Chelatococcus sp. YT9: one gene and its partner. The protein of the gene in region 1 interacts with the protein of each later gene in a pairwise test. Links are inferred from orthologs where the notes say so. Each region holds a gene or a part of one and is shown on either strand. Other genes may lie near its edges. The genes, in order: hflC and ftsH.

Region 1 (11,638 bases):
CGGACCGACTGCAGGAACGCGTAGCCGATCACGGGCTTGAACACGTTGAGCTCAAGATGGCCCTGGGAACCCGCGACAGAAATCGTGGTTTCATTGCCCAGCACCTGGGCGGCGACCATGGTGATGGCCTCGCATTGGGTGGGATTGACCTTCCCCGGCATGATCGAGGAGCCGGGCTCGTTTTCCGGCAGTGACAATTCGCCGAGACCGGAACGTGGCCCGGAACCGAGCAGCCGAATGTCGTTCGCGATCTTGTTAAGCCCCGCAGCAACGCTCGTCAGGGCGCCATGGGCGAAGACCATCGCGTCGTGCGTCGCGAGCGCCTCGAACTTGTTCGGCGCCGTGACGAAAGGTAGGCCGGTCAGTTCCGCGACCTTGGCGGCGAACCCTTCGGCGAATTGGGGATGGGCGTTGAGGCCCGTGCCCACCGCCGTTCCGCCCTGCGCCAGACGATAGAGATCCTCCAGCGTCTTGTTCACGCGGGCGATGCCGTATTCGACCTGCGTGGCGTATCCTGAGAATTCCTGCCCGAGCGTGACCGGCGTCGCGTCCTGCAGATGCGTGCGACCGATCTTGACGATGTCCTTGAAGGCTTCGGCCTTGTCGTTGAGCGCCTTATGGAGATGGGCGAGGGCCGGAAGGAGATGCGCGGTGATAGAGCGAGCCGCGGCGATGTGCATCGCGGTGGGGAATGAATCGTTCGATGACTGGCCGCGGTTCACATGATCATTGGGGTGCACCGGCTTCTTCGAGCCGAGCTCACCGCCGAGGATCTCGCTGGCGCGGTTGCCGATCACCTCGTTGGCATTCATGTTCGACTGCGTGCCGGACCCGGTCTGCCATACGACGAGCGGGAAATGGTCGTCGAACTTGCCGTCCATCACCTCTGTGGCGGCTGTGGCAATGGCATCCGCAAGCTTGGGGTCTAGAGCACCGAGGTCCTTATTCACCAGCGCCGCGGCACGCTTCACCAGCGCGAGGGCATGAACGAGTGGAAGGGGCAGGCGTTCGCCGCCGATGCGGAAATTCTGCAGAGAGCGCTGGGTCTGCGCACCCCAATAGCGGTCCGCGTCAACATCGATCGGGCCAAAGGAATCAGTTTCGCTGCGGGTCTTGGACATCAAGCGCTCCCTGTCACGGTTCCGCGCAGGCCATATAAGCCTTGAGCCGAGGAGTCGAGAGGCAGGCGCAGGAGAAATGCCAATCGGGAGGGCTTTTCACGCCGATACGCGCCTTCCCGCACGAGGATGAAGGACGCGCAACTCGCGGGTCCACAAAACCGATCACCTGTTACTGATCAGGTCTTCTTGCGGAACGCGTCGAGACTCACCACTTCCGCGCCTGCCTCCGCGCCGGCCTCAGCCGGCTCCGAGGGGGGTGGCGCCTTGGCGGCCGGCTTCACCTTCGCAGGTGGATCGCGAACTTCCTCGGTCGCACCCGTCGGAACAGGGCGCCGCGCCGGAGCAAGGCTCGCGGTTCTCGGCTTGTCAGCGTCCGCCTTGGGTGTGGCGGCGGAGCCGGTGTCCTTGGCGTCCTCTCCCGTCGCTTCACTGTCCGTCTCGAACTTCAGTCCGAAATCCACCGAAGGATCGAAGAAGCCCGTGACAGCCTCAAACGGCACAAGCAGGCGCTCGGACACGCCGGAGAACGAGAGGGAAACCTCGAAGGCATAGTCCGTGACCGCAAGATCCCAGAACTGGTGCTGCAGCACGATCGTCATGTCATCCGGATAGCGCTCGCGCATCCGCGCCGACAGCCGGACGCCCGGGAAGCGCGTTCGGAAGGAGATGAAGAAATGATGGTCCCCAGGCAGGCCATCACGTGCGACTTCTGAAAGAATCTTGCGCACGGCACCGCGCAAGGCTTCCTGAACATGGAGATCGTAGCGAATTTGATCCTGGGCCATCAGCTCGGAACGCTTGGGACAAACAACGGACGACGAAAAGAAAGTGGAGGCTTCTGTTGCCAGGTGCCTCCGAACCCCGCCCGACGGGGCTAACCGCCGGGACTTTAAATCGGGTACCTAAACTGCGTTACGCAGCCTGGGCAACCGGAGCATAGTTGTCGTTGGCAACTATAAGTTCGGCCCGATAACGGCGGAACCATGCCGAGCAAAAGTCCACCCTTTACACCCTCGTCGATCCTATTTCGCCCCCGCCGAAAGGCAGCCGCGCCCCGAATGGAAAGCCGCTGCCCTTTGGTGGAGGCGCCGGGTACCGCCCCCGGGTCCGAAAGGTTTATTGCGATGGCCGTTTATCGCCATAGCCGTCTCGCGACGGCACGAATAATATAGGGACCTTGGAGGCCGCTGGGAAGATCGTCTTGCCCTCCGATGCACAATCAGGGCGTCGCTCCCTGCATTTTTTTGACGCAGGCCACGCCTGCGGCCCCTATCCCATCAGAACGGCAACGACATTCTCGATCATTCAGCAGCGGGATACGAGGGGGCCGTCGGGACTGTCATGCCCCGCGCTACCGTGGCGTGAACGGCAAGGTCGAAGCTCTCGCTCGGCGCGGACATCTCGAGTATTGCGGTACCCGCCGAATTGGCACCGGATGCACCGTAATGTACGGAAATGCAAAGTATTTTTCGCATACACGCTCGTTATGCGTGCATCGTGAAACCAAATGCACCCTAGAAATATTGCTTATTCGATCAGCATTTTCTGATCTCGTTTGTGAGGTAGTGACATGTTGAAACGTGCATTGCTTGTAGCAGCGGCCGCAATTGCTGGCGGCATGATGATCTCAGCTCCGGCCTCCGCTCAGGTTATCTTTACCGGCGGCTACATCTCGGGCGGGCCCGTCTATTTCGGCGGTCCGGTCGCAGGTCCTTTTGTGTCGGGCTACACGCTGGCTTCCGGCGTGTTCGGTGAGCGTGTCTATGTGCGCACAGCCCCGGTCGTCACTCATGTCGTTGCCGCTCCCGTGGTGCGGACCCGCGTCATAACCACCCGTGTCGTCTCGACCCCGGTGGTGACAACCCGGATTGTACGCCGGCACTACGTTGTCGCCACGCACCGTCACGTGGTCCGCCGTGTGATCCACCGCGCCGCCTACACGACGGTATCACCCTGGACGCATGCGGCTTATTACTATTAATATGTTGATTTGTTTATATTTTTTAACGACCTCTCACAGTGTTAGCTAGCGCCACGTGGCGTTTCGGACCGCGCGCAAAACCGGGATCCCAGGTCCGAACGCATCCGGTTGGGTGACGATCCATCCGGAGGATTGCATGGCGCCGGGGTATATGGCGGGGCAGCCGGCTAGCGAAGCTGCCCCCCACATCCGTTATGCACAAGAAATGCCGCAAGAGGGCTGCTGAAGATCCGCCGCTTCGTTACCATATGGAGGGCTTGACGGGTTTCTAATCGTTCAAGCCGCTTTTTCGCGCTTCGCCCCATGCGGCAGGTGACCATGCAGGCCTATCACGATCTTCTGCGCCACATCCTTGACGAGGGACGCTCTAAATCCGACCGCACCGGCACGGGTACCCTGTCGTTGTTCGGTTACCAGATGCGCTTTGATCTGACGGAAGGCTTCCCGCTGGTCACGACTAAGCGCGTGCATCTGAAATCAGTGGTTCACGAGCTGCTCTGGTTCCTTAAGGGCGATACGAACATCCGCTATCTCAAAGACCATGGTGTCTCGATCTGGGATGAATGGGCTGACGAGAACGGTGATCTCGGTCCCGTGTATGGCCGTCAGTGGCGTTCCTGGGCCGCGCCGGATGGCAAGGTCGTCGATCAGATCGCCTGGGTCATCGACGAGATCAAGCGCAACCCCGATTCGCGACGCCTTGTCGTGAGCGCCTGGAATCCAGCCGATCTGGACAAGATGGCGCTTGCCCCCTGCCACTGCCTCTTCCAGTTCTACGTGGCTGATGGGCGTCTCTCGTGCCAGCTTTACCAACGCTCGGCTGACGTATTTCTCGGCGTGCCGTTCAATATCGCAAGCTACGCTCTGCTCACCCATCTCGTGGCTCACGAATGCGGCCTCGGTGTTGGCGATTTCGTGCACAGCTTCGGGGATGTGCATCTCTACATCAATCACCTTGAACAGGCGCGCCTGCAGCTCTCCCGCGATATCAGGCCGATGCCCCACCTCAGGCTGAACCCTGCCGTCCGTTCGCTGTTCGAGATCGGCTTCGATGACATCGTCTTCGAAGGCTACGATCCACATCCCGCCATCAAGGCGCCGGTTGCCGTCTGATAGCCCGTGCCGACCTCGTTTTGCCGCGCCGAATCACGCAGATTCATCGTGGCTGGCAATTCTGCGCGGGTGAGGCAGATCCTGTGAAGCGAGTGTGATGATGCTTTTCTCCCTGTCCGAGCGTGCCGTTTGCGTGCCGCGATGACGAAGCCGCTCGCTCTGATCGCGGCGGTGGCCGATAACGGCGTTATCGGCGGAGGTAACCGCCTGCTGTGGCACCTGCGCACCGACCTCCAGCGATTTCGGCGCTTGACCCAGGGGCGCCCTCTGCTCATGGGGCGCAACACCTACGATTCCATCGGCCGGCCGCTGCCCGGACGGGCCGTCGTCGTGCTAACGCGCGATCCTGCCTTTGCACCCGATGGCGTCGTGGTGGCGCACGATCTGATGGCGGCGCGGCTGCGGGCGGAGGAGGCTGCGGACCACCTGGGCGCCGACACTGTGATGGTGGCGGGCGGCGGAGAAATTTACGCGCTGACACTGCCGTATGCTCAGCGGCTCTACCTTACGCGCGTGCATGTTGCTCCGGCGGGAGACACGGTCTTTCCGGCCTTCGACACCGCAGATTTTCGTGAGACCCTGCGTGAGGAGCATGCGCCGGGGCCTCATGACGATCATGCATTCACCTTCATCGATTATGAGCGGGGACAGGGTGAGAGCGCCCGCTGATCCTCGGCATGGCGCGATTTCGGCGGGGTCCCGCCATCCCTGATAACCTCGTGAGTTGACGAACTATGGTTTTAACCCCACTTGCGCTTGACATGGGGGCCTTCGGCAACCCATCAACCTTGAGCAAACCCTTCGCGGGCGCGCCATGCGGATAGGCCGCTGACCTGTTGTACGAAAACGGGCGCGGCCGCTGGATGGTGCGAAACTTGATGGTTTGGGATCGGGTTTGGCCGGCCTGAGTGCTGGGCGGAGCTGGACCCCAAACACGGCGGCAGTGAGGAACGGCTGAGCATGTCTTGGAGCAACCACAGCGGCGGTCCGTGGGGCCAAAAGCCCGGCGGTCCTTGGGGATCGGGCCCTTCGGGAGGCGGCGGCGGCGGTAACCCGCCGGATCTCGAGGACTTTATCCGGCGTGGCCAGGACAAGCTGCGCAACATCATTCCTGGCGGCGGCGGTGGTGCCAGCGGCCGGGGTATAGCCCTGATCGGCCTCGGCGCTGTACTGCTGTGGCTGGCCACCGGCTTCTATACGGTGCGTCCCGACGAGGTCGGCATCAACATGATTTTCGGCCGCTATGTCGGCACGACCGGTGAAGGCCTGCGTTACAACTTCCCTTATCCCATCGGATCGGTGATCAAGCCGCAGGTGACGACGGTCAACACGATCGAAGTGGGCCAGCGCACGGGGGACACCACGCGTCGTGTATCGACGGCGCGCGAGGTGCCGGAGGAGAGCCTGATGCTCACCGGCGACGAGAACATCGTCGACATCAATTTCACGGTGCAGTGGCAGGTCAGCCCCTCGCGTCCGCAGGACTATGTCTTCAATCTCCAGAATCCGGATGCGGCGATCAAGGCCGCGGCCGAGAGCACCATGCGTGAGATCGTCGGCCGACGTAACATTCAGTCGGTGCTGACGACCGACCGTGGTGCGATCGAGGCGGAGGTGCGCCAGTCGATGCAGAAGCTGCTCGACGAATACGGAGCGGGTGTCGAGATCCGCCAGGTACAGCTCCAGAAGGTGGACCCGCCCCAGCAGGTCATCGACGCCTTCCGCGACGTGCAGGCTGCCCGTCAGGATCAGGACCGCATCAGGAACGAGGCTGAGACCTACGCGAGCCGCGTTGTCCCCGAAGCGCGTGGTGAGGCTTCGCGCATCATCCAGGCCGCCGAGGGCTACCGCGAACGTGCTGTCGCCGAGGCGCGCGGTGCAGCCTCGCGCTTCACCCAAGTTTATGAGGCCTATGCGGCCGCGCCCGACGTGACGCGCGAGCGCATGTTCATCGAGACTATGGAGCGCGTTTTGTCGGGTTCGGACAAGGTGCTTATCGATTCCAAGGAGAACCAGGGGGTCGTGCCGTATCTGCCATTGGGTGAGTTGCAGCGGTCGGCACCGTCGGTGCAGGGCTCCACCGTGCGTCAGGGAGCCACGCGATGAGCAGCGCCCTCAAGACCGGCGGCATTATTGTCGTTCTCATCCTTCTGATTGTCCTCTACAGCGCGACCTTCGTCGTCAGCCAGACCCAGCAGGCACTCGTGCTTCGCTTCGGCGGCGTGCGCGAGGTCATCTCGAACCCGGGCCTCTATTTCAAGTTGCCGTTGGTCGAGAACGTGGTCTATCTCGACAAGCGCGTGCTCGACCTCAACCTGCCCGAGCAGGAGGTGATCGCTTCTGATCAGAAGCGTCTCGTGGTCGATGCCTTCACGCGTTATCGCATCTCAGATCCCGTTCGCTTCTACCAGACGGTGAGCAATGTGGCAGGCGCCAACCTGCGCCTCGCCAACATCATCAACTCAACCGTGCGCCAGTACGTGGCTGACGCGAGCTTCACCGACGTGGTGCGTACGCGCCGCGAGGAATTGATGCAGCGCATCCGCCAGGAAGTGAACAAGCAGGCCAATGGGCTCGGCATTTCGGTGGTCGATGTGCGCCTTCGCCGGGTGGACTTGCCGCAGCAGAACAGCCAGGCCGTCTTCCAGCGCATGCAGACCGAACGCCAACGCGAGGCGGCCGACATCCGCGCCCAAGGTTCCGAGCTTGCCCAAGGTATCCGGGCTCGCGCCGATCGCGAGGTGACGGTCATCAAGGCCGATGCGAACCAGAAAGCTGAGACTCTGCGCGGTGAGGGTGATGCGGAAAGCAACCGCGTCTACGCCGAAGCTTATGGCAGGGATCCGGGGTTCTTCGCCTTCTTCCGCTCGATGCAGGCTTACGAATCGAGCCTTGGGGCGCAGGCGTCTGGCGGCACGCGTCTCGTGCTTTCACCGAATTCGGACTTTTTCCGTTACTTCATTGATCCTGCAGGGAAATTGCCCAGCGCGACCACGCCGCCTGCCGCCGTCCAGGGCGCACCGGCTACCAATCCCTGATCGAGCATGCGGCCGGATGCGGACGGTGATGGCCGTTTTTCCTCTTGCATCCGCATGCTCGCGTACAAGACAAAAAAGAGTGCACGTGAAGGAGGGCGCCCCTCCTTCACCCATGTTGTGATGGCGTGCGGGGGCCTGGCATGACCGATTTCTTGGCTGCGTTGGGCCTGTTGCTCGCCATTGAAGGGATCGTGTTCGCGGCTTTTCCGGCCGCCACGCGCAAGGCGCTCGCAGAAGCCGCGGAGGCCCCGATTGAACGGATGCGCATGGTGGGCGTTATCTCGGCGGTAGCGGGCGTCTTCATCGTCTGGATTGTGCGAAGCGGCATCGTCTAGGACTTGTAAGTGCAGGATTTGAACACGATTTTCTTGGCCGGTGATCTCCGTGCCGGATGATGTTGCCGCAAGCGCGCGTTGACGGGGAAGTGACAGAGGAGCCGTCGCGGGGTTGCCTTATTCGTGCTTCAATAAGAGCTGCCCAGAGGCGGCGTTGATTTCAAAGAGATAGAGGGCTCCATGGCCGGTTTTTCGACGTTATCGATGTCCGTGGTGGCGACGCAGACGAGGCGGGTCGCATCTGCGATAGCGATCGTGTCGGCCATCACGCTGGCGGCTCCTTTACCAGCCGTGGCGCGGGGGCCTGAAACCTTCGCCGACCTCGCCGAGCAGGTGACGGATGCCGTGGTGAACATCTCGGCGGCCACGACGGGCGGTTCCGCGCGCGAACGCGCCATGCCGCAGTTGCCGCCAGGCACGCCGTTCGAGGATCTGTTCGAGGAATTCTTCAAGCGCCGCGGGCAGGGAGGCGATGCGCCTCAGCCGCCGCGCCGTGCCAGTTCGCTGGGCTCCGGCTTCGTGGTCGATTCGTCGGGCATCATCGTGACGAACAACCACGTTATCGGAGAGGCCAACGAGATCACGGCCATCTTCAATGACGGCACGAAGCTGAAAGCCGAGCTTCTCGGCAAGGACTCCAAGCTTGATCTCGCCGTGCTGAAAGTGAAACCCGACAAGCCCCTGAAGGCCGTGAAATTCGGTGATTCCGACAAACTGCGGATCGGCGATTGGGTGATCGCGATCGGCAACCCGTTCGGGCTGGGCGGCTCTGTCTCGGCCGGTATCGTGTCGGCTCACAACCGCAATATCGACCAAGGCCCTTACGACAACTACATTCAGACGGACGCGGCGATCAATCGCGGCAATTCGGGCGGCCCGCTGTTCAACATGGCCGGCGAAGTGGTCGGCATCAACACGGCCATCCTGTCTCCCACGGGCGGATCCGTCGGCATCGGTTTCGCCGTGCCTTCGTCGATGGCTTCCACTGTCGTCGACCAGTTGCGTGAGTTCGGCGAGACGCGCCGCGGCTGGTTGGGTGTTCGCATCCAGGGTGTCGATGATCAAACCGCGGAGGCTCTGGGGCTGGAAAAGGCCCGGGGCGCGCTCGTCGCGGGCGTCGATGAAAAGGGTCCCGCCAAGCCCATCGGCATGGAAATTGGCGACGTGATCACCAAGTTCGATGGCAAGGAAGTGAAGAGCGCGCGGGACCTGCCACGGATGGTGGCTGCGACGCCGGTCGGCAAGGATGTGGAAGTGGTCTTTGTCCGCAAGGGCAAGGAGACCACCGCGACCGTCAAGCTGGGCCGTCTCGAGGACGGGGAGAAGCAGGCGAATGTGTCGAGGGATAACGGTGCCGAGAAACCGGTGGCGCGCAAGGCACTCGGTCTCGACCTGTCCAGCATCACCGACGACCTGCGCCGCCGCTACTCGATCAAGGACGAGCTGAAGGGCGTAGTCGTCACGCGCGTCGATCCGAATTCCTCAGCTGCCGACAAGCGCATCCAGAGTGGCGATATCATCATGGAAGTCGGCCAGGAGTCGGTCTCGTCGCCGGCCGACGTCACCAAGCGTGTCGAGGCCTTGAAGAAGGATGGCAAAAAGTCAGCGCTCCTTCTCGTCGCCAATGCTCAGGGTGAAGTGCGCTTCGTCGCCGTCACCATCGAGTAGACAGGGCGGAGCGGCGGCTTTCCGCAACAGCGACACCAGGCAGAACTCGTCATAATGGCCGTCCCCGGAGTTCGGGGCGGCCATTTTCTTAGGCCAGCGGACGCGTGTACACCTCGACGGCTCCCGGGATGACATGGAAGCTCGCCGGGGTCTTGCCCGTGAGCTCTCCATCGGTGTTGATGCTGCGAGGCCGGCGTGTCTCGACTGTGCAGGCCGTCGTGGTGAAGGTGTAGACGTCGCGCCATCGTCCGTGAGTGCCCTGCTTCAAGGCGGGGAGCAGCGCCAGCAATTGCCACCAGTGCTCGACGCCAAGACTGTAGACGTGCAGCAAGCCGTCATCCGGTCGCGCGTCGAGGTCCACGGTAAGGCCCCCACCATAATGCCGGCCGTTCCCAACCGACACCTGGACCGTACGGATGACCTCGCGTTTGCCGTCATGCTCGATCGTCACCGTGAAGGGTCGCATCCGGGCCAGGATGCGCAGGCCTGCCAGCGCGTAGCCCAGGGTGCCATAGCGCTTCTTGGCGTCGGCCGTCAGTTCGTGCGCGAGGTCGGCGCTGAAGCCGATACTGGCGACATTGAAGAAAGGAACGCCGTTCACCTCACCGAGATCGATCGGACGGTGATGCCCTTCGACGATAATTCCGGCCGCGTCGATCGGCGAGGCGGGTATGGCAAGGCTTCTGGCAAGATCATTGGCGGTGCCGAGCGGAAGGATCCCGAGCGGCAGATCGGTCCGCGAGAGGGCGGGGGCCGCCCTGTTCAGGGTGCCATCGCCGCCGCCGATGATGACACAGTTGCACCCTGAAGCGCGTGCGTTGTCGATAGACACCGCGACGTCAAGCGGATCAGCCTCCATGAGCTCGATGCCGCCGGCGCGAAGGCGATCGAGTGCTGCCTCCGGAAGGGGATACCCGTTGCGTGCATGGCGATTTATAACGAGCAGGGCCTTGCGTGCGGCTTCTGGCAAGATGATCTCCACGTGGAGCTGCGCCATGTCAGTGGATGCCTCACGGCATGGGCGCTGTTTGACGCTCTGTTGAAGGGATTAAAATTGTCCTGAAGACGGGAAGTGCGGGACAGCCGCTTCACTGCGGAATGCGGGCCTCGCTCTGGTAGAAAGCTGCATCCCTTGAACCGGCTCGAACCCTGCGGGGTGACGACATTGCTTTTGTGGCCTCAGAAGGGGTGCTCCGAACCAAGTCTACCTCTATCTAGAGATAGATCGTGGAGCGTCCATGGCGTCGCAAGGGCATAAGGAGGACAAAGCTTGGGCTTCGATTTCACGGCCATATCGAAAGGGGCGCTGCGCGAAGTCGGCCTAGTGATTGCTCTCCTGGTGGTGGCGGGCGGGATCCTCGGCTTCCTTGCGGTTGCCGAGGAAATGCGCGCGGGCGAGCTGGAGGCGTTCGACACGGGGATTCTCCTCGCCTTGCGCAATCCTGCTGATATTGCTGATCCCATTGGTCCGCGGTGGCTGGAAATCGTCATGCGCGACATCACCAGCCTTGGCGGCATTCCGGTGCTGGTGCTGATCGTTATAGTGGTGATCGGTTATCTCATACTCGTGCACAAGCGCGCCATTGCCTTATTGATCACTGTATCCATGGGGGGCGGACTTCTTCTCGGACATCTTCTCAAGCTGCGTTTCGACAGGCCGAGGCCCGACCTTGTGGCCCATCTCGTCGATATCCATTCGCTCAGTTTCCCGAGCAGCCATGCGATGCTCTCTGCCATTACCTATCTCACGATTGGCGTGCTCCTGGCGCGGGTTGAGAAGCGGCGCGTCGTTCGTATGTATATCCTCGCGGTTGCAATCGGGCTGACGCTCCTGGTCGGCTTGAGCCGGCTCTATCTGGGCGTGCACTGGCCGAGCGACGTGCTGGCGGGCTGGTGCGCCGGGGCGGCTTGGGCCATGACGTGCTGGCTGGTGCTGGTTTTCGCTCAAGGACGGTGGTCCGCTCGCAGCGACGTTGCGCCCTTGGCGCCCGAGCCTGGCCCGAGAAGTGCTGTCGAGCCGAGGTGAACAGCCAGCGCACGGCGCTGGCAGACCGCGCGGAACAGCGTCGTGTGCATCGGCTCACCGTCGAGATTGACGTGCAGGACCTCATCCGATGTGAACTCGATCCAAGGGCTTCTAACGCGCACCAGCAATTCTTCGATACCAGCCGCGCCCTGGCTGAGCAGGCGGCTGAGCGCGTCCAGACGCTCCTCCGCGCCGAGTTCCGGCAGGATCATCAGATCGAGCAGGCCGTCGTCGATCAGCGCATCGGGGCAGAGCGGGATGCCCCCGCCTGCCTGGCGCCCGTTGCCGATCGCAAGGGCAAGGAAGCGTCCCTCCCATTCAAAGTCCTCAGCGATGAAACGCCCACTGTTCGACGA
Region 2 (9,498 bases), 1.5 Mb from region 1 along the record:
TCATCGACGGCGCGAACTCCGCATCCACCTTGATGCCCTTGATCGCGACGATGCGCGGCGCCCCGTCAGCGAAGACTGTGCCGACCACGGAACGCTCCTGCTTCTCCGTGACGACCGTCAGCGTGATTAGCGCATCATGCTCGCCCTGGGCCTCGCGCGTCGTCTCTTCGATGACGATGCCGCGCTCCTTGGCAACGCTCGGCGCCGAGACGACATTGATATCCGCCAGCATCGGGCGCAGCAGGCCAGCGACCGCCGCCGAGGTGAGCGCCTTGATCTTCAGCGAGGCGACCGTGCCCTCATACGTGATGTGGACGCTCTTGATCCCCGTTTCCGTCAACTGACCCGCGAAGGACCCAAGATTCTCAGCCAGCGCGATGAAGGGCTTCAGCTTCGGCGCTTCCTCGGCAGTGATGGACGGGAAGTTCACCGCATTGGAGATAGCGCCACGCAGCAGGTACTCGGACATCTGCTCGGCGACCTGGAGCGCGACATTCTCTTGCGCCTCTGTCGTTGCCGCGCCGAGATGCGGCGTGCAGACCACGTTCGGATGGCCAAACAGCGGGTTTTCCTTGGCGGGCTCCTCGACGAACACGTCGAAGGCAGCGCCTGCGACATGGCCGGAGTCGAGGGCCGCACGCAGGGCCGCCTCGTCGACGAGACCGCCGCGGGCGCAGTTGATGATGCGCACGCCTTTCTTCGTCCTGGCCAGCGCCTCGGCAGACAGAACATTCTTCGTCTTTTCCGTCAGCGGCGTATGCAGCGTGATGAAATCCGCGCGGGCCAGAAGATCATCGAGCTCAACCTTCTCGACACCGAGGTCCAGCGCCCTCTCCGGTGAGAGGAAGGGATCGTAGGCGATGACTTTCATCCTCAAGCCGATGGCGCGCTCGGCGACGATGGAGCCGATGTTGCCGCAACCGATGATGCCGAGCGTCTTGGCCGTGATCTCGACGCCCATGAAGCGGTTCTTCTCCCACTTGCCGGCCTGGGTGGAAGCATCGGCGGCGGGGATCTCGCGGGCCAGCGCGAACATCATGGCGATGGCGTGCTCGGCGGTCGTGATCGAATTGCCGAAGGGCGTGTTCATCACGATGATACCCTTGGCGGTCGCCGCCGGGATATCGACGTTGTCGACGCCGATGCCAGCGCGGCCGATGACCTTCAGCGATTTCGCCTCTTCAAGGATCTTGGGCGTGACCTTGGTGGCGGAGCGGATCGCGAGACCATCGTAGTTGCCGATGATGGCGGCGAGCTTGTCCTTGTCCTTGCCGAGATCCGGCTGGAAATCGACCTCGATGCCGCGATCCCGAAAGATCTGCACGGCTGCGGGAGACAGAGCGTCGGAAATGAGAACCTTGGGAGCAGGCATGATGTGGCCTCTCTACTCCCCTCCCCTTACGGAGGGGTTTGGGTGGGGTCGATGGCCCGAGCGCGACGACGAAGCGTTCAGCGCCGGCCTTGAGAATGTTCATCAGCAAGGACGGGGGATGATCATGAGGATCCTGTCCCCCCGCCCTTCTCTTCCGGGGACAAGGAAGAGAGTCTCTGGCGGCGCGCGTGCCGCCTCAGGCGAAGCTGATTCAGGCGAGCTTGGCCTTTTCCTGGGCAAAGGCCCAGTCGAGCCATTCGGTCAACGCCGTCACATCGGCGGTGTCGACTGTCGCGCCGCACCAGATCCTGAGGCCGGGAGGGGCATCGCGATAAGCGCCGATGTCATAGGCGACATCAAGCTTGTCGAGGGCGGCGGCGAGGCCCTTGGCGACGGCGGCGACAGCCTCCGGACCCTTGGCGACCACATCGGCATCGACGATCGACAGGCAGACCGACGTGTTGGACTGCGTCTCGGCGACTTTGGCGAGATTGGCGACCCACGGGGTCTTCGCCACCCAGTCGGCAATCGCTTTGGCGTTGGCATCAGCCCGCGCGACCAGCGCATCAAGGCCACCGAGCGACTTCGCCCATTCCAACGCGTCGATATAGTCCTCGACGCAGAGCATCGACGGGGTGTTGATGGTCTCGCCCTGGAAGATGCCCTCCACGATCTTGCCGCCCTTGGTCATGCGGAAGATCTTCGGCAGCGGCCAGGCCGGCGTGTAGCTCTCAAGCCGGGCGACGGCGCGCGGCGAGAGAATGAGGATGCCATGGGCGCCCTCGCCACCGAGCACCTTCTGCCAGGAGAAGGTGACAACATCGAGCTTCGGCCAGTCGAGGCGCTGGGCGAAGGCAGCCGAGGTGGCGTCGCAGATCGTGAGACCTTCCCGATCGGCGGCGATCCAGTCCGCATTAGGGACGCGCACGCCGGAAGTGGTGCCGTTCCAGGTGAAGACAACGTCGCGGGTCTTGGTATCGACTTGCGTCAGATCCGGCAGTTCGCCGTACCCAGCCTTGATGATGCGGGCATCGGCGAGCTTGAGCTGCTTGACCACATCGGTCACCCAACCTTCGCCAAAGGATTCCCAGGCGAGCATGTCGACCGGGCGGGCGCCGAGCAGCGACCACAGCGCCATCTCGACCGCGCCTGTATCCGACGCAGGCACGATGCCGATGCGGTAGTCGGCAGGCACCTGCAAGATTTCACGGGTGAGATCGATCGCCTGCTTGAGCTTGGCTTTGCCAATCTTGGCGCGGTGTGAGCGGCCTAGCGAACTCGTATCGAGGGCGGCGGCATCCCAGCCGGGGCGCTTCGCGCAAGGGCCAGACGAAAAATGAGGCCGCGCGGGGCGCACGGCGGGCAGCGTCTCTGTCATGTCATTCCATCCTTACAGATGGGCGCCTTCCGTTGGGGGAAGGTGTCCCGCGGATGGAGATACGGGAGATGGGACCGACAGTCAACGGGCGATTGGTACGAAGCTTTCAGACCCACCTTTGCCAACCGCCCGTCGCGTTGATGGGAGACTCCGGCTGCACCTGGCCAGGACAGGGGGGCTCACAGGGCTTGGCTGCTCCTCCGTGTCACCTGCGTCGCCAAGGACGCCTTGCTCGGCATCTAGAATTTCACGCCAACCGCGCCGCGCAAGGCATTGATATCCGCGCGAGCCTTCGAGAACGACATGAAGCGGATGTATTCATACTCACCACGCAAGAAGACGCCGTCGGTCAGAAGCATATCAACGCCCAGCCCCGCCGCCATGCCATAAGCGAATTCGTTGTTCTTTTTCTCGGATAGTGTGGTTGGATTGGGGTCGAGACTAGCCATAGGCCTTCCCATGCCGGAATAATCATAGGCTGTCACTGCCACCGACGCGGACCGATCAATGCTGGCCCGGCCGACTGCCACGCCCATCATCGCATAGGGCATAATAGAGCCAAAGGCATAGCCGGCGCGCGCGCGTAAGGTCATGTAATCCGTCAGTTTGACGGTAGATCGCGTATCCAAACCGACGTTATAACTGTATCGATCCGAAGCAAGATAACTGCGCTGCAGTTGATCCCGCGCCGTTATATCGAGCGCGGTGTGATTGTAGTTGGCTTCAATACCAAGGACCACGTCATCCCACTGGCTGTTATAACCCAGAAAGCCTCCGAAAATCCCCCGCCGCGCATCGCGCTCGGGGAGCGCCGTCCATCCCGAGACGGCGGCTTCGGCCTCGATGATCGTATCCCGAAGCACATGCGCGATGAGATCGCCAGTTGCCCTGCCAAAGTCGACATTCGTATTGGCATAACCGGCCTGCGCACCGACATAGACGCCACTCCAGTCCGCCGCATCGGCTGGCTTGTCATCCATGATCGCGCCGCGCAACGAGGAGTAGTCGAGATCCGCGGCCTGCGCCCCTGTCAATTGGCATGTGAGCGCGCTTCCAGCCAGCAGATACACCATGGTCAGCCGGTTACGCGCCGAAAGATTCATCCCCAAGAATGCCGCCCGCATGGTCCTGTCTTCCTCGAAGCGTGTTTCACGCAGCGCGGCGACACCCCTCCGGTCGTCGCCGCGCGCTCCAACTCACAACGACTCATTACGGCCAGCGGATACTTGACTTTTATGTTTAACGAACGACTAAAGCAAATGCGATAAAAATATCGAAAAGGAAAAACTTATATGCAACGTGTTATTCATAAGAATATCATCTTCGGAATTATCAGAAGATTGCCAATATTTCAGATCCATATACGTCAAAACGACAAATGAAGAACGCTATCCTCATCAGGAATTCTAAATCTGAAATCGACCCATCAGGAACAGCTTTCGCATTGGATACACCAGGCCAAAAAGGAATGGAGCCTGTTGCGTGGAAAGCTGCCTCAGCTCTCAACGCAAACAGGCTCCATGCGATCATAGGCGCCGGCGTCCCGTCCCGCGGAACGCCGCCGGCAGAGCGCGCTTAATAGCTGCGCATCAGAGGCTCATCGACAGCCGCGTAGCTCGGACCGCCCAGCATCCAGCGCAGGCCGATCTTGATGTCGTGCGAGCTCAAATCCTTGAACTTCATCGGGTTATAGACCGAGTTATAACCCGTATAGGTGATCAGGTCACCTGACTCGGCATCGCCCAGATTGAGGTAGCGATAGGCAAGTTCGACAGTGAAATTCGGCGTCACTTCATAGCCCAGGCCGGCGTAGAGTGCCCAGGCGAGATTCCATTTGGACTTATCACGCCCGTAAGCAAGTCCCTGCGTGATGATGTTGGTATCCGTGAACCCCGTGATCGTGTTGCGTGTGACGCCGATGCCCGCGCCAACGAAAGGCGTGATGCCTGACCACGTCCCGAGATCGAAATAAGCATTGAGCAGCGTCGTCCACTCCGTCTTGCCGCCGGAGTATTGGTCTGTCGCATAGCCGGTCGAAAGATAAGGAGCCTCGTATATATCGAGCCCCTTGAAGTTAGCTCTCGCACGATATTCCGTTGTCAGATCGGTGCGGAACCAGTTGTTGAACTTGTAACCGACGCCGACGCCAGCAAAAGGCGCAGCATCAAAGTCTTTATTGATATTGACGACGGTTGTGCCCTGATAGAGCACGTTATCGAGCTTATCGACCTGCTGGTTGCTGAAACCGATATCGCCGCGCAGATACCATCCGCTCATGTCGAGCGGCACCGGAGGCGCTAGCGGGGGTGGCGGTGGCAAGAGATCCGCGGCGAGACCAGCCCCCATGCTCCCCACAACAAAGCTGCCCGCCAGGACGAGAGATTTCATGCCACGCATGAACGAAGTTCCTTCTTGTCAGGGAAGGGTCCGATTGTGGAGCTCCCCACTGCACATGAAGGGACACTCGCATAAAACTCTTAAACAGATCTTAACCTTAATACTTCACCATAATGAGTATTCAGCTTATCGCCTTTCATCGGTGCACAGGACGAGCGGATTTATCCACGATCCCGCCAAGGCGTCGCGAAACACGTTCTTCTTAACAACCTGATTTCACTTAAATTTTTACGAGAGCCTGCGGACGGCGAGGCATAATCGAGAACGCTTGGGTCCGGCACGCCGTTGGCGTGCAAACAACCGGCCCGGAGTACAACGGGTCCGGTTCATCACCAGAACTACCGAAAATGGTAAAGAAGGGGGTCCGCGTAACCTACGCGGCGCGCCCGGACCGGTCGAATCACGCTGCCGCAGCGGCCCGCGTGAAAGCCTCAACGACCTCGTCTACGACGCTCTCGACGAGAGCACGATCGTCACCCTCTCCCATCACGCGGATGAGAGGCTCGGTGCCTGAAGGCCGTATGACCAGGCGCCCGCCTGCGCCGAGCTTCTTACGTGCAGCGTCAACCACCGGCCCGACCAGCTCTTCGGAGAGGGCCTGATCTCTGCGGTAGCGCACATTCTTCAAAATTTGCGGCAACCGCTCGAAGCACTGGCAGATTTCGCTCACCGGGCGGTTGCGTCCCTTGACCACGGCCAGAAGCTGAAGAGCCGCGACGAGCCCGTCGCCGGTGGTCGCATGGTCCGGCATAATGATGTGCCCGGATTGCTCGCCACCGAGATTGTAGCCATCCTGGCGCATACGCTCGAGTACATAGCGATCACCCACCGCGGTACGGACGAGATCAATGCCAATGCCCTGAAGATAACGCTCAAGCCCCAGATTGGACATGATCGTCGCAACGATCCCCGGCCGGGACAGGCGCCCGTCCTCCTTCCAGGAGGTGGCGATGGCCGCCATCAGGCTGTCGCCGTCCACGAGGTGCCCCTTCTCGTCGACGATGATGACTCGATCAGCATCACCATCGAGCGCAATTCCGATGTCCGCACGCGTTTCCCGGACCTTGGCAATCAACGCGGCCGGTGCCGTTGATCCCACATCTCGGTTGATGTTGAAACCGTCGGGCTCGACGCCGATGGAAATAACATCCGCACCAAGCTCCCACAGGGCTTCGGGCGCCACTTTGTAGGCCGCACCGTTGGCGCAGTCGACCACAATACGCAGCCCGTCGAGATCAAGCTGTCGCGGCAACGTCCGCTTGGCAAATTCGATATAGCGCGCATGCACGCTCTCGATACGCTTCGCACGGCCAAGACTGTCGGGTTTTGAGAGGCGCAGGCGGAGATCAGCGTCGATCAACCCTTCGATTTCCTCCTCGACCTCATCGCTCAGCTTGTAGCCATCGGGACCGAACAGCTTGATGCCGTTGTCCTCGTAAGGGTTATGCGAGGCGGAGATCATGACGCCGAGATCACAGCGCATGGAGCGGGTGAGCATCGCAACGGCCGGCGTCGGCATCGGACCGAGCAGCAGCACGTCCATGCCGACGGAGGTGAAACCTGCCACCAGCGCATATTCGATCATATAGCCGGACAGACGCGTATCCTTGCCGATCACCACACGATGGCGATGCTCACCGCGCTGGAACAGAAGTCCCGCCGCCTGCCCGACCTTCAGGGCGAGCTCAGGCGTGATAACGGCATTGGCCAAGCCGCGAATGCCATCTGTTCCGAAATACGCGCGTCTCATATCGGCAGCCTTCTGCTTGTCCTCGGCGGGAGATTCCATCTCAAGGCGCGTTTTACGTCCCTTGCGCGCCATCGCAACCTCCCCAGCCCATACCGCTAGAACCGTACGGATTCTGACGCTTATAGCAGCGCCGTCCGCCGACAGTGACCGAACTTCGTTCAAAAAATATGAGCGAATCTTTCAAGGCGGCCGTCAACGACTGTGTCTCCCAAACAAAAACCTCCGCCGGATGAAACCGGCGGAGGCTTGAAGAGGCTCTTTGGACCAGCAGTCAGACCTGCGGCTGAGGCTCCAGCCCCGTGTCCGGCTCACCACGCGGCCTGTTGCGACCCGTGGTCGGCACGGCTGAGCTACGGCTCGGCGTCTTCGGCTCGCCACTGTCTCGGGTTGGCGGCTTGCCGTTCAGGAGATCACGGATCTCCTCACCGGACAGCGTTTCATACTCCAGAAGAGCCTGCGCCAGCGTTTCCCAATCATCGCGCTTCTCGATGAGGATGCGCCGAGCCTCGTTCTCGCCGTCCTCTATCAATTTGCGGATCTCAGCGTCGATGAGCTTCGCCGTTTCATCGGACATGTTCTGGCTTTGCGCCACCGAATGGCCGAGGAATACCTCCTGCTCGTTGGACTGGTAGCGGACGCGACCGAGCTTGTCGGACATGCCCCATTCCATGATCATCGCTCGTGCGAGGCGGGTGGCCTGCTGGATATCGCCGCTCGCTCCGTTGGTGACCTTGTTGGGGCCGAACTTGAGGATCTCAGCCTCGCGGCCGCCGAAGGTCATGGCGATGCGCGAGACACACCATTCGCGCGTATAGGAGTGACGATCACTTTCCGGTAGCGACATCACCATGCCGAGCGCGCGGCCGCGCGGAATGATAGTCGCCTTGTGGATCGGATCATGGCTCGGCACGTTGAGGCCGACGATCGCATGGCCTGCCTCGTGATAGGCGGTGAGTTCCTTCTCCTCCTGGGTCATGGCCATGGAGCGGCGCTCGGCGCCCATCATCACCTTGTCCTTGGCATCCTCGAACTCGGCCTGAGTGACGATGCGCTTTCCACGCCTCGCCGCGAGAAGTGCACCTTCGTTCACGAGGTTCATCAGGTCGGCGCCGGAAAAGCCGGGCGTGCCGCGCGCGATGGTCTTGAGATCGACGTCGGGCGCCAGCGGAACCTTGCGGACGTGGACGCGCAGGATCTTCTCGCGGCCTGCGACATCCGGGTTCGGGATGACGATCTGGCGATCGAAACGGCCGGGGCGCAGCAAGGCGGGGTCGAGCACGTCCGGACGGTTGGTCGCGGCGATGATGATGATGCCTTCGTTCTGCTCGAAGCCGTCCATCTCGACGAGGAGCTGGTTCAGCGTCTGCTCGCGCTCGTCATTGCCGCCGCCGAGGCCGGCGCCGCGATGGCGGCCGACCGCGTCGATCTCATCGATGAAGATGATGCAGGGGGCGTTCTTCTTGGCCTGCTCGAACATGTCGCGCACGCGGCTCGCGCCGACGCCCACGAACATCTCGACGAAGTCCGAGCCCGAGATCGTGAAGAACGGCACGTTGGCTTCGCCCGCGACGGCACGCGCCGTGAGCGTCTTACCCGTGCCGGGCGGGCCTACGAGCAGCACGCCGCGCGGAATACGGCCGCCGAGCCGCTGGAACTTCTGCGGATCGCGGAGGAACTCCACGATCTCCTGCAGGTCTTCCTTGGCCTCGTCGATGCCGGCGACGTCCTCGAAGGTTACGCGGCCATGCGCTTCCGTCAGGAGCTTGGCCTTGGACTTGCCGAAGCCCATGGCGCGGCCGGCGCCGCTCTGCATCTGACGCGACAGGAAGATCCACGCGCCGATGAAAACAAGCAATGGCAACCAGTTGAATAGAAGCGCGATGAACCAAGGCGTCGAATCCGACGGCGGCTTGGCGGTGATCTGCACGCCCTTCTGGGAAAGCTTGCCCACCAATGAGGGATCATTCGGCGCGAAGGTGCGGAAGGATCCGCCGTTCGTATAGGTGCCTGTAATGTCCTGGCCGGAAATCACCACGCTCGTGATCCGCCCCGCATCAGCATCGTTCAGGAGCTGCGAGTAAGGGATCTCGTTGGCGGTTCCGCGCGAGCCCGGATTCTGGAAGAGCGTGACGAGCGCAAGCACCAATAGGAATATGATGACCCACAGGGCGAAATTGCGGAAATTGGGGTTCATCGGATTAGGTCTTCCTCGTCACTCGGTGGCGGCGTTGTTGTCTGCGAAAGCCGCCGTACGCGCTAATCTAGGGCTCACATCCATGCTTGCCAAGGGAAGAGCCCGAGGAAGTTGGCTTGCGCGCCTGAAAACAGCCGGCGATTGTCTCAGATGCTCGGTCAAAAAGTCAAATATTCCGTATCTTTCCTCGCCGACGTGGGCCTTCCCCGCTCATATGGATGTGACCGCTCCTCGATAGCCTTATCACCGCCCCCCCAAGAGTTCGTTTAAGCGCCTCCCCCCGCGCACGCGCCGCGGAAAGCGCCTCCGTCAACGCTTCAAGGCGCTCGAGGCGCAGGTGGGGACCATCGGCAAGTGACCCAGCCATCCGCGCGATGCCACGCCGCAAAAGGCGTAATTGCACCTCC

Evidence for each region.
Region 2: the proteins of hflC (region 1) and ftsH interact in binary tests that used the Escherichia coli proteins (3 or more experiments, as listed by UniProt). The link is inferred for Chelatococcus sp. YT9 from one-to-one orthologs.

What each region holds. Positions count from the first base shown.
Region 1 is NZ_JAHBRW010000001.1:2,585,055-2,596,692, forward strand. The notes cover bases 5,286-8,285. They hold hflC (protease modulator HflC), read left to right. Parts: upstream 5,286-6,317; coding sequence 6,318-7,253; downstream 7,254-8,285. Other genes in these bases: hflK (FtsH protease activity modulator HflK), read left to right, coding at 5,286-6,321; KIO76_RS11835 (DUF2065 domain-containing protein), read left to right, coding at 7,394-7,588; KIO76_RS11840 (DegQ family serine endoprotease), read left to right, coding at 7,769-8,285. Also shown: fumC (class II fumarate hydratase), read right to left, coding at 1-1,121; KIO76_RS11800 (SspB family protein), read right to left, coding at 1,298-1,906; KIO76_RS11810 (hypothetical protein), read left to right, coding at 2,692-3,102; KIO76_RS11815 (thymidylate synthase), read left to right, coding at 3,421-4,215; KIO76_RS11820 (dihydrofolate reductase), read left to right, coding at 4,357-4,884; more of hflK, read left to right, coding at 5,176-5,285; more of KIO76_RS11840, read left to right, coding at 8,286-9,256; KIO76_RS11845 (lipid kinase), read right to left, coding at 9,345-10,253; KIO76_RS11850 (phosphatase PAP2 family protein), read left to right, coding at 10,527-11,282; lipid kinase YegS, read right to left, coding at 11,201-11,638.
Region 2 is NZ_JAHBRW010000001.1:1,104,402-1,113,899, forward strand. The notes cover bases 6,631-9,498. They hold ftsH (ATP-dependent zinc metalloprotease FtsH), read right to left. Parts: upstream 9,092-9,498; coding sequence 7,169-9,091; downstream 6,631-7,168. Other genes in these bases: glmM (phosphoglucosamine mutase), read right to left, coding at 6,631-6,897; tilS (tRNA lysidine(34) synthetase TilS), read right to left, coding at 9,258-9,498. Outside these bases: serA (phosphoglycerate dehydrogenase), read right to left, coding at 1-1,372; KIO76_RS05050 (phosphoserine transaminase), read right to left, coding at 1,584-2,750; KIO76_RS05055 (outer membrane protein), read right to left, coding at 2,990-3,874; KIO76_RS05060 (outer membrane protein), read right to left, coding at 4,326-5,147; more of glmM, read right to left, coding at 5,548-6,630. UniProt on the Escherichia coli protein: Acts as a processive, ATP-dependent zinc metallopeptidase for both cytoplasmic and membrane proteins. Plays a role in the quality control of integral membrane proteins.